4 regions of the Paenibacillus sp. FSL R5-0527 genome follow, and region 1 is predicted to be linked to each of the others. Evidence: a T-box and tRNA genes for the amino acid it is inferred to sense, from the RefSeq annotation. Region 1 holds a T-box; the other regions hold tRNA genes.

The links. A T-box is a leader RNA that pairs with one kind of tRNA and senses whether it is charged. The one in region 1 lies ahead of argS (arginine--tRNA ligase), so its partner is inferred to be a tRNA-Arg.
Region 2: it has a tRNA-Arg gene. The T-box ahead of argS (arginine--tRNA ligase) is inferred to sense a tRNA for this amino acid. The anticodon was not compared.
Region 3: it has a tRNA-Arg gene. The T-box ahead of argS (arginine--tRNA ligase) is inferred to sense a tRNA for this amino acid. The anticodon was not compared.
Region 4: it has a tRNA-Arg gene. The T-box ahead of argS (arginine--tRNA ligase) is inferred to sense a tRNA for this amino acid. The anticodon was not compared.

What each region holds. Positions count from the first base shown of each region.
Region 1 covers NZ_JBBOYI010000001.1:3,051,828-3,054,026, reverse strand. Annotated here, with positions in the region: gene argS (arginine--tRNA ligase) at 1-1,292, opposite strand, end outside; T-box leader at 1,349-1,572, opposite strand; gene NYE69_RS13495 (FxsA family protein) at 1,615-2,007, opposite strand; gene NYE69_RS13490 (acyl-CoA thioesterase) at 2,094-2,199, opposite strand, start outside.
Region 2 covers NZ_JBBOYI010000001.1:6,244,562-6,246,760, reverse strand. Annotated here, with positions in the region: gene NYE69_RS27910 (alpha/beta fold hydrolase) at 1-468, shown strand, start outside; tRNA gene NYE69_RS27905 (tRNA-Arg) at 712-785, opposite strand; gene NYE69_RS27900 (hypothetical protein) at 1,287-2,168, shown strand.
Region 3 covers NZ_JBBOYI010000001.1:6,260,231-6,262,429, forward strand. Annotated here, with positions in the region: gene NYE69_RS27980 (ABC transporter permease) at 1-279, shown strand, start outside; gene NYE69_RS27985 (ABC transporter permease) at 293-1,027, shown strand; tRNA gene NYE69_RS27990 (tRNA-Arg) at 1,086-1,159, opposite strand; gene NYE69_RS27995 (hypothetical protein) at 1,243-1,593, opposite strand; gene NYE69_RS28000 (hypothetical protein) at 1,621-1,950, opposite strand; gene asnB (asparagine synthase (glutamine-hydrolyzing)) at 2,093-2,199, shown strand, end outside.
Region 4 covers NZ_JBBOYI010000001.1:902,939-905,137, reverse strand. Annotated here, with positions in the region: gene NYE69_RS04150 (extracellular solute-binding protein) at 1-410, shown strand, start outside; tRNA gene NYE69_RS04145 (tRNA-Arg) at 960-1,034, shown strand; gene clpP (ATP-dependent Clp endopeptidase proteolytic subunit ClpP) at 1,336-1,932, shown strand.

The DNA of each region.
Region 1 (2,199 bases):
ACCGCCTGTTCCAGCAGTTCCTCCAGTTTAACCACATTCCCCTTGCGTGTGGACAGGCCGACTCCTCCCAGGTCCACCCGTCCGAACGGAACATGCACCAAATCCGCCGCCCAGGGGTACCCCATCAACTCCACCACCTTAAACCACTGTTTAAAATGCAAGCTTTGCGAGTAATCCGTCACATAAACCGCCTTATGAAAATCGTAGGCCTGTTTGCGGTAGAGCGCGGCCGCCACGTCGCGCGTATGATACAGCGTGCTGCCGTCCTGCTTGAGCATCAAAGCCGGGGACATACCGAAGGCGTCCAGCTTCACCAGCCAAGCACCCCCGTCCTCTTCCAGCAGCTGCTTGTCCCGCAGCTCCCTGATCACCGAAGCGGTTTTGTCATTGTAAAAGCTTTCACCCGTCACATAGTCAAAACGCACGTCAAGCAGCCGGTACACTTTTTCGAACTCGGTCATGCTCAAATCAACGAACTTCCGCCACAACCGCAAAGCTTCTTCGTCGCCCTGCTCCATCTTCGCGAACCAGGCGCGCGCTTCATCTTCCAATTCCGGCCGCTGCTCCGCCTCATCATGAAACTGAACATACAGGCGAAGCAGTTCGTCGATCGCCCCCGACGCCAGCCGTTCCTCATCCCCCCATAAACGGCAGGCGACGATCAGCTTCCCGAATTGTGTCCCCCAGTCTCCCAGATGATTGACCCCGATCACGCGGTATCCAAGACAGGAGAAGATCCGGTACAGCGCGCTTCCGATCACCGTCGAACGCAAATGCCCGATATGAAAAGGCTTGGCGATGTTGGGGGAGGAATAATCGATGACGATCACGCGGCCTTGGCCGGTATTTTGTTCCCCGTATTTTTCGCCGGCGGCGTCTATTTCACCGATCACTTCCCGGGCAAAAATCCCTTTGTTCCAATGGAAGTTCAAATAGCCCGAGCTTGCCTCAAGGCGCGAGATCGCGGAAACGTCAGCGTGCGTGTGAAGGAAATTCGGCGCATTCGGAGCGGCCGGCTGTTTATCCGGCTGTTTCTCCAGCTGTTTTTTCGGCTGTTCCCCCGACTGTTCCCTCGACTGTTCCCCCAGCCTGCACTCCAGTCTCTGCTTCAGTTCCTGCGCGATCTCCTGCGGCGGCTTGCGAAGCTGCTTGCTCAGCTTGAAACAAGGCAAAGACAGATCCCCCATCTCCTCCTCGGGCGGATATTCCAGCATCGCCTCGATCTCTTCGGCGGCGATTCCGGCAAGGCTCTGCGCCACTAGACCGGCGGTCATTTTTCTCCATTTTTCCATAAACGAAACCCGCTCCCTTATCCAAAATTCAGCAAACAAAAAAGGCCCCCGTCTCAAAAAGAGACGAGAGACCTTTGGTTCCCGCGGTGCCACTCTAAGTGCTAACCTAATTAGCCACTCTATACGTATAACGGCCTGTTGCCGGATTTGCCTACACTTGTTCCAGGTTCGGCAAACCATTTCCCGGATCCGCTTCATTCACGCCATTCGTACCGGCTTTCACCCTTCCGGCTCGCTGTGACTATCCGGCATGAACTACTATCCCGTTCATCAATGTTAGCGATGTAATTTTAAATATATATAATGGAAAAAGCGGAAAAAGTCAACGCCGGAAATAGGTGATCGTGCCGTCCTTCATTTTTTTATGGATCCATTTCATCAGCGGGAAACGGTACAACGGCCGGGTTAGCGGAAACACCATCGTAAACCCGATGATATCCGTAACAAATCCGGGGATCAATAGCAGGATGCCGCCGGCAAAAACGCAAATGCCGTCCAGCACCATCCGCCCGGGAATCTGCCCGCCGGTCATTTGGGCTCTGGCATCCGCCAGCACCTTGCGCCCTTCAAACTGCATCATCAACCCGCCGATCACCGAAGTGGCCAAGGTCAAAAAGATCGTCTTCCCGACCCCCAATCTTTCGCCGACAAACAAATATCCCCAAAATTCCACAAGCGGGACGATGATGACTAAACCAGCAATCCATTTACGCATATTTATAGAAACTCCTTTAAGCTTGCAGCATTAAAATATTGATCGTATATATGTATTTTACCGCTACAAAGGAGGAGAATCAAAAATCATGGTTTGCTCGCTTCCTCAAAGGCCGCAAACCACTCGGGAAATACCTTTTTAAACTGGACCGGCTTGAAATCCTCGCGCCGTACAACGTAGTGGGAGGACGAA
Region 2 (2,199 bases), 3.2 Mb from region 1:
GCTTTGATTTGCCCGATGATCGTACCGGAAAAGGAAGACCGGATTTTACCCGTACATACGATCTTTCATGAGGATCCGGAATTGGTGTCAGCGCTTGGCAAGGAAGAATACGAAGACTTCAGGTCGATGGGAGTCGTATTGGATCGGTACACTTGGACAAGATATGCGGATGAAATAGTCACGGGCTGTAAAATCGCGGATGAGGCTTTTTTGGCCAAAATCAAAGCGAAATACGGATTCTCTTTTCCGATCGATCGGGAATTTATGGGTCCGGCGCTATTCCTGCTTGGGAGGCAGGACGCGTCGGTAGGATATGCGGATGCGCTTCGCCTGCTTAATTTATTTCCGCGCGGCACGTTTGCCGTTCTGGATCGGGCAGGACATAATCTGCAGATCGAGCAGAAGAATGTGTTCGATGCGCTGGTTAACGAATGGCTGGATAGGGTTGAAGAGGCGCTGGGCAAATAGCTTTCCGTTTGTTAATATTTAGGTGACAAGTCGGGGGGAGGTTGCTAAAAAAGTTGAAGCCGTTAGTTGTTACCGCAAGCCTGTTTATGGTTCTACTTACTTAGCAAAATTGTCCCATTTGGTGTACTCTCGCTACCGATCAAGACTCCACCAGCTAACGCGGTTGGTTTACTACGGTGAACCTTCTCAAGGAGCTCTTACCCCTTTGTACGACAAAAAAGCTCTCCGAAGAGAGCTTTAATACGTCCCAGGAGGGATTCGAACCCCCGACCGACGGCTTAGAAGGCCGTTGCTCTATCCAGCTGAGCTACTGAGACAAAATAAAATAAAATTTACAAGCAAAAATTATTGTATCACAGGATGCTTGGGTTAGCAATATAAATTTTGCACTTAATCGCAGTTTTTTGGCTCATCCTCGAAATCGGTGTTGACCACAAGACCTGGTGGCCAATCCATTCTTGATTTAATCGAAATAACGGTGAATGCAACCGTTAGAAATACGGCCCGCTCGAGATATTCGCTAGATGTTCGCTGGTTATTCGCTTGAGAGGGCTACTCGCAGCTGCGCCTTCCCGTATCATCCCCCATCGTTTCGGACCCAACTTTCTTAGCAAGCTTTTGTTTATCGCCCCCTCGGTTTACCCGATGAATTGGACGAGGGGGGCGGCGGCGAGTTTAACTCGAGGGTTAACTCCAAGGTAAACTCCGGGATTTTTGCCTTGGACCGGGTCTATGCTATAATCTCAATTAATGCAGTGCGGAAGAAAGGAGGTGCCCTTATCAGCCATTTTCGACCCGATGAGAAGGACAACATCGTATTGTTTCCGAAAACGCTCGATTACTACCAAATCGAACTGACCCGGATGCTGGAAACCGAGAGATACGGGGAAGCCGCGGATCTTTTGAGGTTTCTGCTGCAGTGCCAGGGGGAAGATCCGCGCCACTATGAAGAATGGCGGGCACTGCTGGAGTGGCTTACCGACGCTTTTCCCGAGCTTCAGAACGGTTCACCGGCCGCGGAGGATGACGGCTATGAGACGGAAGAATCGTTGGCCAGACGTCATGTCGAGGCGAAGCTCGAACAGGATCAGGAATATGCCGGCAAACTGCTGAGCGCGGTAATAGATAAGCCGTTGTCCGAGCAAACCCTTTTGGCTTTGGACCAGCTTGCTTATTTGGATCGTCCGGAAGTGGACGAGGCGCTGACCGAATGGTTGCATCAAGAGGAGCTCCATCCGCTGCTTCAGTATCGGGTGCTGCAGACGCTGCGCCGCCGCGGCACGGTGGGGACGCTTGCCATCGAGCGCGCAGGGGAAAAGGTGGAGATTGACTTCGAGTCGGTTCCGCTGAAACCCGATGAATTCCCTCCGGCCGTGCAGGAAGTGCCCGAAAGGGTGGGGGAGCAGACTCAGGTGCACGATCCAACTTTGTTTTATTTTGCCCAGGAGCTGTGGTCGCAAATTGTGATGAGTTTGTACGGCGGAAGGGACTATCGTTCGCTGATCGACGGTGACGATACGATTATCGACATTTGGGCGGCGGCGCTTCACCAGCTGGTCGCGGACAGCCTGCCGGACGGCAAAACCGACGAGGAAATCCGCGCGTTGTACGGGATTACCGATGAACATAGGCTTCGGTTTGAGCAGGTTAGCCGATCTATCCGCCAGGTTGTGGCGGTGAGCGGTGTTCAGGAAAGATAGGCGCCGCGGGCGAATGTTTGGCTCAACGATC
Region 3 (2,199 bases), 3.2 Mb from region 1:
TTTGGCGCGTCCCTGCCGGTCCTGGGGATACAATTATTTCTGTCGCTCCGCTTCTCCAATCAGACATTCCCGCTGGCGGTCGGCGTGCTTGGCGCCATCTCCAGTCTGTTTATCGCCAGATTTGGCGGAACAGTCTTATATGTCCTGCCGTGGGCCTGCCCTTCCATGGCCAGCCCTTTTATCGGCGGGTATACCCATTGGATCATGCTGGGAGCCGGGTTGGGATTGGTTTTGCTTTGGGGCGGAGCCGCAGGCTTTCGCGCCATGGAGATCAAATAGGAGGAAGATGGATATGCTGAGTTTATTTTTTGCGGAAGCCGGAAAAGTCAGATGGCTGTTGATTTTATTGTTGATTCTCATGGACATAACGGCAAGCTTTGCGCTGGCCGCGGAACATGTCGCGTCTTTGACCGATTACTTTGCGCCCGATTGGACCACCCTTTATTTTCAAGCGGTTTCCTTCCACGGGATGTTTATTCTGCCGCTGTTCGCCGGCATATTTGCGGCATTCCTCTGCTTCTATGAACATAAAAACGGAGCGTGGAAGCAGCTGCTCACCCTGCCGTTTCCGCGCTGGAAAATCTATTTGTCCAAGTTTTTGATGCTGGTCGTTCTATTGGCGATCGCACAGCTTGCCTTTTTGGCCGGGTACCTGGCAACCGGAAGCCTCATTCATGTAGAGGGCGTTATTCCCTGGAAAACCGTACTGACCGGCGTGACCGGCGGATGGCTGGCAGCTTTTCCCCTGGCCATGCTGCAGATTTACCTGTCGACACGTTTCAAATCTTTCGGAATCGCCCTGTTGTTCAGCATCTCGGCGGTCATCCCGAATATTGTCATTACGGGTTTGGAAGGATTTATCGGGGCATGGTTCCCCTTCGCCCCGCCGTATTATGCCATGTTTCCGCAAGGACTGCCTCTCTCCCCAAGGCTGGAACCCGGTTCGTTTGTCCTGATTCTCGCCTTCACCTTCCTCGTCTATCTTGCGGCCGGTCTGCGGCATTTTGTGCGCAGGGATTGGATGTGAGCAACTATAAGCTAAAAAGAGGCCCGTATCTACGGGCCTCGAGAAATATCGAAGAAAACGTCCCAGGAACGATTCGAACGCTCGACCGACGGCTTAGAAGGCCGTTGCTCTATCCAGCTGAGCTACTGGGACACAAATATGAATAAAAAAGGATGCGTTAATTATTATAGCGCATCCTTTTTATTTTTTCAAAGCCGTTTTTACAAAAAAATCCGTCATTTGGGAGGAAGCTCATTAATCTTTGCCGCGATCGCCTCGTGGGCAAGCAAATTTTCCAGGAATAGCCGGCGCTGCTTAGCTGGCTCAGGCCAGCCGGTATCCCCGAAGTTTTCTTCGGCCACTTCCGCATAAGCCTGATGCATGTTGTTGTCGTACCAATCGATTTCCGGCTGGGCGTCGCTTCGGATCATGCGGATGATTTCCCAGCCGGCGCCTTGATCGGAACGGGCAATATAGACGAACAGATCGGGATCGCCTACCGCCCCCGGCCGCACCTGGATGACGGCGCAAGGACGCCCCAAATGCTCGTCCATCCGTCTGAATTCCGCGTCTTTGATGTAATACATGCTCGGTATCGTTCCTTTCCCGGAGCTTTAAATGGGCCAGAGCTTGCCCGGGTACCCCGCCCGCTCCAGCTGCTCCCTGGTCTCCGCCGTGCCCAGCCGGTAAATTTCCCGAAACAGGCCGCTCACAACGCTTTGATAGCTTTGGTTGACATCGCCTTCCGGCGTATCCGGCCAAGGAAAGGTGAAGGCCAAAAAAGTGCTTTCTTCCTTCTCGTCAAGCTGACCGAGCAGGTGCTTTAACGTATCGGCTTCCTCCGAGGTTGCCTCGACCGCCCATTCATAGGCCGCCGCGCCGGGATCGTCGAGCACCGAACGACCCTGCACGGAAACGTAGTACCGTTTCTTTTCCAACGCCATATCTCCCCTTTCTCCTGCTTGACGGTCATAGTTTTCCATGATGGACAGACATTTTATGCCTTTGTTCGGCATAATTTGTTAATACTTTTCGCCCGGTCGGCAAGCGGGGAACGTAAAGCAATGCAGAAAGGAGATTGCAAAAATGTGCGGAATAACCGGCTTTATCGAATGGAACCGGGATTTGACCAAAGAATCGGACCTTGTACAGACCATGACATCCTGTCTGGAAAAACGGGGCCCCGATGCGCA
Region 4 (2,199 bases), 2.1 Mb from region 1:
TTGACTTTTTTGGCGTTTCTTCAAGCACAGAACACGCAGCCGAAGCGATGAAACTTGTTAAATTTATAGCCGGAGATCCGGTAAACAGCCAACTATTGGCCAAAAACCAGCCAAATTACGGGCTGCCTGCTGTAACCGAGTACGTGGAACCGGTTGGAGATCATGAATTGTCTCCTCTTTACACCCTTAAAGCAAATCCTAATTATGTAGACCTGTATACCCAAGTTGATGCCGAGATCCTCAACGCCTTTCAAGATGCTGCCCAAGTCGTATTGGACAAGCATCTGCAAAATGAAATAACCTTGGATGAGGCACTTGCCGAGGTGGAAGTGAAGGGACAAGAGGCTGTGGACACCGCATTTCTCACCCTTGAGCAAAAAAAGAAAAACAAACAAGGTGATATTCAATAATGCCGGACCACAATCACGACCACCCGTCAAAAACTTATTTAGGACAATAAAAAATCTGTTTACATTGAAAAGAGGATTTCCCTGCGCTTTAACACATTTCGAAATTCTTCTGCTCGAGAGATTCAGCAAATTCAAGCACTATCTATTAATGAGTATCAACTTTATACTTTATTTATCAAAGAAAGCAAATTGTTCATTCTTTGCTTTATCTTATTTTTGCTAATGGTATCACTCTTTATAGGGGTAGCAAATAAATTCAACTTACCCAACAAAATACTTGCACCCATTATAGTGCTATTTGTTGTTCTTGCCAGTTTAGGCATATTGAAAGCTACACTTCCCTTACTTTTAGTTTAATTACTGAATTAAGAAGTTAAATAAACCTGAATTTCGAAAGCGCATAAGGCACGGCAGTGATTATCCAAAAGCGGTTCAGCGCATAATAAGCCAGCGCTAGTCTGCTGCGAATTTTGCCCATGCTAATAAATACCACTTGCATTTCCTTTGACGATACCATATAATCAATTTTGCACGCTAAATTTGCAATTTGCGCCCGTGGTCCAATGGATATGACGTAGGCCTCCGGAGCCTGAGATCGAGGTTCGATTCCTCGCGGGCGCGCCATACTTAACTAACTGCCTAATAACCGAACGCTGAATTTCATCGCCTGAATGACTGTATCAATGACATTGGGCTTTTTTTATCCCCTGAGTTTGACTATCTTTGACTTTTGCGAATAAATTGTTTATGATGAGGTTATAATCGATCGTTTCCGTCAATTCTGATGATTGATCGAACCGATTTTAAAGCAATCTCATCCCAAGCGAGAAGCTGCCGTGCAAGCGATCCGGGTGAAGTGGCCCATACATACGCCGGAAGCCGGATAACTGCCTGCAGCCACTCCAAATTTAAGGAGGTTTTATCGGTGAGTTATATTCCTATGGTCGTTGAACAAAGCAACCGCGGCGAACGCGCCTACGACATTTATTCCAGACTGCTTAAGGACCGGATCATTTTCCTGGGCTCGCAAGTCAATGACGTCGTGGCCAACTCCATCATCGCTCAAATGCTGTTTCTGGATGCGGAAGATCCGACGAAGGACATCTCCCTCTACATCAACAGCCCCGGCGGATCGATTACCGCAGGCATGGCCATTTACGATACGATGCAGTTCATCAAAGCGGACGTCTCCACGATCTGCGTCGGCCTTGCCGCTTCCATGGGCGCGTTTCTGCTGAACGCCGGCGCTCCTGGCAAGCGCTACGCCCTGCCGAACAGCGAGATCATGATCCACCAGCCGCTCGGCGGCGCGGAAGGCCAGGCAACGGATATTGAAATCCGGGCCCGCCGCATCCTGAAGATGCGCGACAAGCTGAACCACATTCTCGCGGAACGCACCGGCCAACCGCTGGAACGGATCGAAAAAGACACCGACCGCGACTACTTCATGAGCGCTCTCGAAGCCAAAGAGTATGGCCTGGTCGACCAAGTCATCGAAAAAGTAAATCCGGCGAAAGCTTAAGGCCGAGCCTTAAAATGCGTGTCCAAAAAGTTCGGTTTTAAGCAACGAGAAGGTTGGATGAAGCTAGGGACGTAAGGAGCGGAGCGTACATTTTGGGTACGTGAGCACCTGAAATGTTTCCGCAGGAAACATGCTTCGTAAGCATATGCTTAGGCCCGGCTGAATTCAAGATTCGATGCCGAACTACTTCTTGATTCACTTCGTGATCAAAAGCGGACTTTTTGAACAACCTCTTAAAGGCAAGGGCTGCCCTGAACAGTCTCCACT